2 linked regions of the Rubrivivax gelatinosus IL144 genome follow. The protein of the gene in region 1 interacts with the protein of each later gene in a pairwise test. Links are inferred from orthologs where the notes say so. Each region holds a gene or a part of one and is shown in the gene's direction. Other genes may lie near its edges.

What was found. Proteins that work in one complex are often made in the same cells at the same time.
Region 2: the proteins of gyrB (region 1) and gyrA interact in binary tests that used the Escherichia coli proteins (3 or more experiments, as listed by UniProt). The link is inferred for Rubrivivax gelatinosus IL144 from one-to-one orthologs.

The regions. Positions count from the first base shown.
Region 1 is NC_017075.1:2,611-6,900, forward strand. What follows is about bases 1-3,050. They hold gyrB (DNA topoisomerase (ATP-hydrolyzing) subunit B), read left to right. Parts: upstream 1-305; coding sequence 306-2,795; downstream 2,796-3,050. Other genes in these bases: dnaN (DNA polymerase III subunit beta), read left to right, coding at 1-173; RGE_RS00030 (uracil-DNA glycosylase), read right to left, coding at 2,984-3,050. Outside these bases: more of RGE_RS00030, read right to left, coding at 3,051-3,652; RGE_RS23505 (nucleoside triphosphate pyrophosphohydrolase family protein), read right to left, coding at 3,649-4,290. UniProt on the Escherichia coli protein: DNA gyrase negatively supercoils closed circular double-stranded DNA in an ATP-dependent manner to maintain chromosomes in an underwound state.
Region 2 is NC_017075.1:1,425,840-1,429,640, reverse strand. Bases 1-3,181 are described here. They hold gyrA (DNA gyrase subunit A), read left to right. Parts: upstream 1-320; coding sequence 321-2,981; downstream 2,982-3,181. Other genes in these bases: RGE_RS06825 (hypothetical protein), read left to right, coding at 2,981-3,181; ompA (outer membrane protein OmpA), read right to left, coding at 1-52. In the rest of the region: more of RGE_RS06825, read left to right, coding at 3,182-3,589; pheA (prephenate dehydratase), read left to right, coding at 3,586-3,801. UniProt on the Escherichia coli protein: A type II topoisomerase that negatively supercoils closed circular double-stranded (ds) DNA in an ATP-dependent manner to maintain chromosomes in an underwound state.

The DNA.
Region 1 (4,290 bases):
ACGCCGGCGACGCGATCGAGATCGGCTTCAACGTCACCTACCTCATCGACGTGCTGGCCAACATGCAGCAGGAGATGGTGAAGATCGAGCTGCAGGACACCAATGCCAGCGCGCTGTTCACCGTGCCGGAGCAGACCGGCTTCAAGTACGTCGTGATGCCGATGCGCATCTGACCGCCCTGCGGGCGGCCAGATGGGGCATCGGCATTTCATGCCTTTCCCTGGGCACCCCCCTGCCCCCCGCCGAGCGGGGGGTTCTGACTTGTTGATGGTCCCGGTCTTTGGGACCGTCTTGCGAAAGCGCCCATGAGCGATTCGAACCAAACCCCGCCGAGCGACTACGGCGCGAGCAGCATCCAGATCCTCGAAGGCCTGGAGGCGGTGCGCAAGCGGCCGGGCATGTACATCGGCGACACGTCCGACGGCACCGGCCTGCACCACCTGGTCTTCGAAGTCGTGGACAACTCCATCGACGAGGCGCTGGCCGGCTACTGCGACGACATCGTCGTCACCATCCACAGCGACAACTCGATCAGCGTCGTCGACAACGGCCGCGGCATCCCGACCGGCGTGAAGATGGACGACAAGCACGAGCCCAAGCGCTCGGCCGCCGAGATCGCGCTGACCGAGCTGCACGCCGGCGGCAAGTTCAACCAGAACAGCTACAAGGTCTCGGGCGGCCTGCACGGCGTGGGCGTGTCCTGCGTCAACGCGCTCTCCAAGTGGCTGCGCCTGACGGTGCGCCGCGACGGCAAGGTGCATCGCATCGAGTTCAAGCGCGGCTTCGCGCAGGACCGCGTCATCGAAGTGCGCGACGGCGTCGAGACCAGCCCGATGAAGATCGTCGGCGACACCGACAAGCGCGGCACCGAGGTGCACTTCCTGCCCGACGACGAGATCTTCACCCACGTCGACTTCCACTACGACGTGCTGGCCAAGCGCCTGCGCGAGCTCTCGTTCCTGAACAACGGCGTCAAGATCCGCCTCGTCGACGAGCGCAACGCGAAGGAGGACAACTTCGCCTTCGCCGGCGGCGTGAAGGGCTTCGTCGAGTTCATCAACCAGGGCAAGAAGGTCCTGCACCCGAACGTCTTCCACGCCATGGGCGAGAAGCCCAGCGAGCAGAACACGACGATCGGCGTCGAAGTGGCGATGCAGTGGAACGACAGCTACAGCGAGAGCGTGCTCTGCTTCACCAACAACATCCCGCAGCGTGACGGCGGCACCCACCTGACCGGCCTGCGCGCGGCGATGACGCGGGTCATCAACAAGTACATCGAGGACAACGAGCTGGCCAAGAAGGCCAAGGTCGAGATCGCCGGCGACGACATGCGCGAAGGCCTGGCCTGCGTTGTCAGCGTCAAGGTGCCCGAGCCCAAGTTCTCCAGCCAGACCAAGGACAAGCTCGTCTCCAGCGAGGTGCGCGCGCCGGTCGAGGACATCGTCGGCCGCCTGCTGGGCGACTGGCTGCTGGAGAACCCGAACGACGCCAAGATCATCTGCGGCAAGATCGTCGACGCCGCGCGGGCCCGCGAAGCCGCGCGCAAGGCGCGCGAGATGACGCGCCGCAAGGGCGTGCTCGACGGCGTCGGCCTGCCGGGCAAGCTGGCCGACTGCCAGGAGAAGGACCCGTCGCTGTCCGAGCTGTACCTGGTGGAGGGCGACTCCGCCGGCGGCAGCGCCAAGCAGGGCCGCGACCGCAAGTTCCAGGCGATCCTGCCGCTGCGCGGCAAGATCCTGAACGTCGAGAAGGCGCGCTACGAGAAGCTGCTGTCCAGCGACGCCATCGTCACGCTGATCACCGCGCTGGGCACCGGCATCGGGCCGGAGGACTTCAACGTCGAGAAGCTGCGCTACCACCGCATCATCATCATGACCGACGCGGACGTGGACGGCGCCCACATCCGCACGCTGCTGCTGACCTTCTTCTACCGCCAGATGCACGAGCTGGTGGAACGCGGCTACATCTACATCGCCCAGCCGCCGCTGTACAAGGTGAAGCAGGGCAAGCACGAGCAGTACCTGAAGGACGGGCAGGAGCTCGACGCCTTCCTGCTGAAGGTGGCGATGGACGGCGCCACGGTGCTGCCCGACGGCCTGGCCGAAGGCGGCCGCCCCGCGCTGCAGGGCGAGACGCTGGAGCAGCTGGCGCGCAAGTACATCGTCGCCAACAACGTCGTGCAGCGCCTGGGCAACTGGATGGACCTGGACGCGCTGCGCGCCATCGCCAACGGCCTGGAGCTGGACGTCGACACCGCCGAGGCGGCGCAGGCCAGCGCCGCGGCGCTGCAGGCCGCGCTGAAGGACGCGACGGTGGAGTTCCACACCGACCCGCGCACCGACAAGCCGCTGCTGCGCATCGGCCGCCGTCACCACGGCAACGTCAAGGCCAGCGTCATCACGCAGGAGTTCCTGCACGGCGCCGACTACGCCGCGCTGGCCGAGGCCGGCCGCACCTTCAAGGGCCTGCTGGGCACCGAAGCCGTGGTGCGCCGCGGCGAGGGCGAGAAGCAGAAGGAACAGAAGGTCACCGACTTCCGCGCCGCGATGGACTGGCTGATGGGCCAGGCCGAAAGCGCCGTCGCCCGCCAGCGCTACAAGGGCCTGGGCGAGATGAACCCCGAGCAGCTGTGGGAGACGACGATGGACCCGCAGGTCCGCCGCCTGCTGCGCGTGCAGATCGAAGACGCCATCGAAGCCGACCGCGTCTTCACGATGCTGATGGGCGACGAGGTGGAGCCGCGGCGGGAGTTCATCGAGAGCAATGCGTTGAGGGCGGGGAATATCGACGTGTGACGTGTCGGGTGACACAGAAAGTGAGAGGCTCGCCAAGTTCGTGCAAAGATGCTGACGCGGTATTTGAGATATCCCGCCATGCTCGGAGGCACGAACGCGCCTAAAGCCCAGCCACGAAAACGAAAGCCGGCAGATGCCGGCCTTTTGGCTGTCCCTCTGATGGGACGTCGCTCGATCTTTGGTCGCCGCTAAAAGAGCGCGCGCTGGCCGCGCGGCTCGATCCCATAGAGCGCGCTGATCTGCTTGACGAACTGCGTTTGACCGCCATAGCTGGGATGCCGAACGGCCAGTGTCGGGATGGTGCCTTGGAGGCGGCCTAGCGCGTTGTATGCGTCGTTGCCGATGCATACAACGCGTTTGGGCCGCAAGAGCGCAATGAGCGCGGCAAGAGCATCTTCCCCAAAGCGTCGCTCCGAAGCGTTGTGCTGGCGATTGCTGAACGGGTTGCCAGGCTCGTGCGGATGAAGTGGGAAGACATTCCACAAGAAGACGTTCAGCTGCGTCTGGCTCAGCATCTGCCAAATCACAGCCGCCGTACGCTCGGCAACCACTTCGCCGATGGTCGGCCTCTTCGCCGTCAGTCCCCACCTGGCGAGGTGTTCCGCAATGTGCACATCATCGGTGAGCGCCAACCCAGTACGTCGTCCTCCGCGATAGCCCAAATCACGCCCGATCCAGATGGCATCGACCTCGGAGCGCTCCGCCCGCTCAACTAAACGAGAGAGGGTCTTTGCCCTCTTGAGGGGAGCATCGATTGCATCGTGAACCGGGCATTTGTCGGCGTACGGGTTGAAGCAATTTTCGAATTGCTCGGCTGCAATTCTTTCCACAAACGAGTGGAGCTTGGCTTCAGTCATAGAGGTTCAAAGGAAATCGTTCTCTTCTCGCGGTTCCCGATAACCCAACCACCTTTGGCGTCACGAACTTGGCGGAACACCGCATAGCCGTCAAGTATAGCGCGCTCCCACTGCTTTAGAGGACATAGGGAAACTTCGTACCCTGAAGTGAAGTCCTCGATAGTCTTCAGAATGTCAAATGAAACTTTTGTCTGACCATCGAAATAGTTGAGTTCCTTGGCCCTCATGAAAATCCATGCCGTCAGGCCTTCCTCAACCACGATCGCGCGCCCGCTATCCTGCTCCTCATCGAAGCGACCTTTACTTTTTCGCTTCTGCTTTATCAGAGCTCGGAATACCGGCGACCAGTGCAGTATCGCAGCATGCGCGAGGTGAAATACATCGTGGAATCGATAACCATCAGGATCTCCGATGTTGTCAGTCAATGGATCTCCGATAAAAACATTGTTCCACTGGAGATAGCTTTTTCCAGCTTTTCGTTGATTTATTCTTATTCTGAATTCGACCGGCAGGCGTTCGTCTTCATCAAATTCATCGTCGAACAATGGGAGCTCATTCTGATCCGGATCGATGAATGCTCCACGTGTCTTCGAGATATTTCTTCGCACAACATCGGCGAAGATCAGGTTTGAAGAATG
Region 2 (3,801 bases), 1.4 Mb from region 1 along the record:
CGGCGAGCGCAGCGGATGCGAAGAGCATCGCCACCCTGTTCAGTTTCTTCATGTTTCTCCTCTCGAGGAAAGCCGCAGCAGAACTGCGAAACGTCCAAACCGAAAGCCTGAACTCCGGGCAAATCCCGACACGGCGGGTACTTACCACCTGCGGACGATTGTGCCATAGGGCATCGGTACGCCTGCATTCTGACCCCTGCACCCAGGCGTGCTCGGTTGGCTGTTGCTCCGCTGCGACATGCGGCGGGCCGTAGAATTGCACGCCCCGTGCCTGGCCGTTCCGGTCGGGTCGAACCTGCTCGCGCCTCGCGCGCTACCGCATGTCCCAGTTCGCCAAGGAAACCCTGCCGATCAGCCTCGAAGAGGAGATGCGGCGTTCGTATCTCGATTACGCGATGAGCGTGATCGTCGGACGCGCCCTCCCCGACGCCCGAGACGGCCTCAAGCCCGTGCACCGCCGTGTCCTGTACGCGATGCACGAGCTGTCCAACCACTGGAACCGCCCTTACAAGAAGAGCGCCCGCATCGTCGGCGACGTGATCGGTAAATATCACCCGCACGGCGACACGGCGGTCTACGACACGATCGTGCGCATGGCGCAGGACTTCAGCCTGCGCCACATGCTCGTCGACGGCCAGGGCAACTTCGGCTCGGTCGACGGCGACAGCGCCGCGGCGATGCGCTACACCGAGATCCGTCTGGCGAAGATCGCCCACGAGATGCTCGAGGACATCGACAAGGAAACGGTCGATTTCGCCCCGAACTACGACGGCTCCGAGAAGGAGCCGACGGTGCTGCCGGCGCGGCTGCCCAACCTGCTGGTCAACGGCTCGGCCGGCATCGCGGTCGGCATGGCGACCAACATCCCGCCGCACAACCTCAACGAGATCGTCGACGCCTGCCTGCACCTGCTAAAGGTGCCCGAGTCGACGATCGAGGAGCTGATGGAGATCGTGCCGGCGCCGGACTTCCCGACCGCCGGGATCATCTACGGCCTCGAAGGCGTGCGCGAGGGCTACCGCACCGGGCGCGGGCGCGTCGTGATGCGCGCCAAGTGCCACTTCGAGGACATCGACCGCGGCCAGCGCCAGTCGATCATCGTCGACGAGATCCCGTACCAGGTGAACAAGAAGACGCTGCTCGAGCGCATTGCCGAGCTCGTCAACGAGAAGAAGATCGAGGGCATCAGCCACATCCAGGACGAGAGCGACAAGTCCGGGATGCGCGTGGTCATCGAGTTGAAGCGCGGCGAAGTGCCCGAGGTCGTGCTCAACAACCTCTACAAGCAGACCCAGCTCCAGGACAGCTTCGGCATCAACATGGTCGCGCTGGTCGACGGCCAGCCGCGCTTATGCAACCTGAAGCAGCTGCTGGAGATCTTCCTCGAGCACCGGCGCGAGGTCGTCACCCGCCGCACCGTCTACGAGCTGAAGAAGGCGCGCGAGCGCGGCCACGTGCTCGAAGGCCTGGCGGTGGCGCTGGCCAACATCGACGAGTTCATCGAGACGATCAAGACCAGCCCGACGCCGCCGATGGCCAAGGCGGCGCTGATGTCCAAGGCCTGGGACAGCTCGATGGTGCGCGAGATGCTCGCGCGCGCCGAGGAATCGACGGCCGGCGGCCGCGCTGCCTATCGCCCCGAGGGCCTGCCCGCGGGCTACGGCCTGCAGGCCGATGGCCTGTACCGGCTGTCCGAGGACCAGGCGCAGGAAATCCTGCAGATGCGCCTGCAGCGCCTGACCGGCCTGGAGCAGGACAAGATCATCGGCGAGTACCGCGAGGTCATGACGCAGATCGCCGACCTGCTGGACATCCTGTCCCGTCCGGAGCGCGTGACCGCGATCCTCGTCGACGAGCTCAACGCGCTGCGACAGGAGTTCGGCCAGACCAAGGTCGGCGCGCGCCGCAGCGTCATCGAGCGCAACGCGCAGGAACTCGGCACCGAAGACCTGATCACGCCGACCGACATGGTGGTGACGCTCAGTCACACCGGTTACATCAAGAGCCAGCCGCTGACCGAGTACCGCGCCCAGCGCCGCGGCGGCCGCGGCAAGCAGGCGACGCAGACCAAGGAAGACGACTGGATCGACCAGCTCTTCATCGCCAACACGCACGACTGGATCCTGTGCTTCTCGGATCGCGGCCGCGTCTACTGGCTGAAGGTCTGGGAGGTGCCGCAAGGCTCGCGCAACTCGCGCGGCAAGCCGATCGTCAACATGTTCCCGCTGCAGCCGGGTGAGAAGATCACCGTCGTGCTGCCGCTGACCGGCGAGTTCCGCAGCTTCCCGGCCGACCACTACGTCTTCATGGTGACGGCCTTCGGCACCGTCAAGAAGACGCCGCTGGACGACTTCAGCAACCCGCGCAAGGCCGGCATCATCGCCGTCGGCCTGGACGACGGCGACTACCTGATCGGCGCCGCGCTGACCGACGGCCATCACGACGTGATGCTGTTCTCCGACGGCGGCAAGGCGGTGCGCTTCAACGAAGACCCGGAAGAAGGCGGTGTGCGCCCGATGGGCCGCCAGGCCGGCGGCGTCAAGGGCATGGAGCTCGAACCCGGCCAGCGCGTCATAGCGCTGCTGGTCGCCGAGGACGAGACGCAAAGCGTGCTCACCGCGACCGAGAACGGCTACGGCAAGCGCACCCCGATCGCCGAATACACCCGCCACCGCCGTGGCGGCAAGGGCATGATCTCGATGCTCCAGAGCGAGCGCAACGGCAAGGTCGTGGCGGCCACGCTGGCGCGCGACACCGACGAGATCATGCTGATCACCGACCGCGGCGTGCTCGTTCGCACCCGCGTCGCCGAAATCCGCGAAATGGGCCGCGCGACGCAGGGCGTCACGCTGATCTCGCTGGACGACGGCACCCGGCTCTCCGGCCTGCAGCGCATCGTCGAGAACGACGCGCAGACCGAAGGCGCCGGCGACGACACGTCCAACGACAGCGCCGGCGATGCCGGCACGGAGAACGCGTGATGACTCAAAGATTCGTGCTGGCCCTGGCGCTCGCCGCGGCCGTTCCTGCGATGGCCCAGAAGGCGCCGGCGCCGGCCTCGGCGGCGGCCTCCGCCCCGGCGGCCGCCGCGCCGTCGAGCCCGGCGAAGAAGGCGCTCGTCGCCAAGATCCTGCAGATCCAGCAGCCGGCGATCGAGAACATGGCGCGCCAGCTCGCCGAGCAGCCGGCGGTGATGCTGATGCAGCAGGCGGCGATGGCGCTGCAGCGCCTGCCCGCCGACAAGCGTGAAGCGATGGCCAAGTCGCTGCAGGCCGACGCCAAGAAGTACGCCGACGAAGCGACGCCTATCGTGCGCGACCGCGCCGTCAAGCTGGCGCCCAGCACCATCGGCGCGCTCCTCGAGCAACGCTTCAGCGAAGACGAGCTCAAGCAGCTCATCACGATGCTCGAGTCGCCGGTGAACCGCAAGTTCCAGTCGATGAACGGCGACCTGCAGCGTGCGCTGGGCGAGAAACTGGTCGCCGAGACCAAGCCGCTGGTCGAGCCCAAGGTGAAGGCGCTCGAGCAGTCGGTGCGCAAGCGCTTCGAAGCGGCCGCGCCCGCCGCGCCGGCCAGCACGCCCAAGTGAAGACGCCGCAGGTCGAGTCCTCCGACGAACTGGTCGGCCTGCGCCAGCAGATCGACTCGGTCGACCGCGAGCTACTGGCGCTGCTCAACCGACGCGCCGGCCTGGCATTGGCCGTCGGCGAGCTGAAGAAGCGGGAGGGCTCGGTCGTCTTCCGGCCCGAACGCGAGGCCCAGGTCATCGACGGCATGAAGGCCGTCAACCCGGGCCCGCTA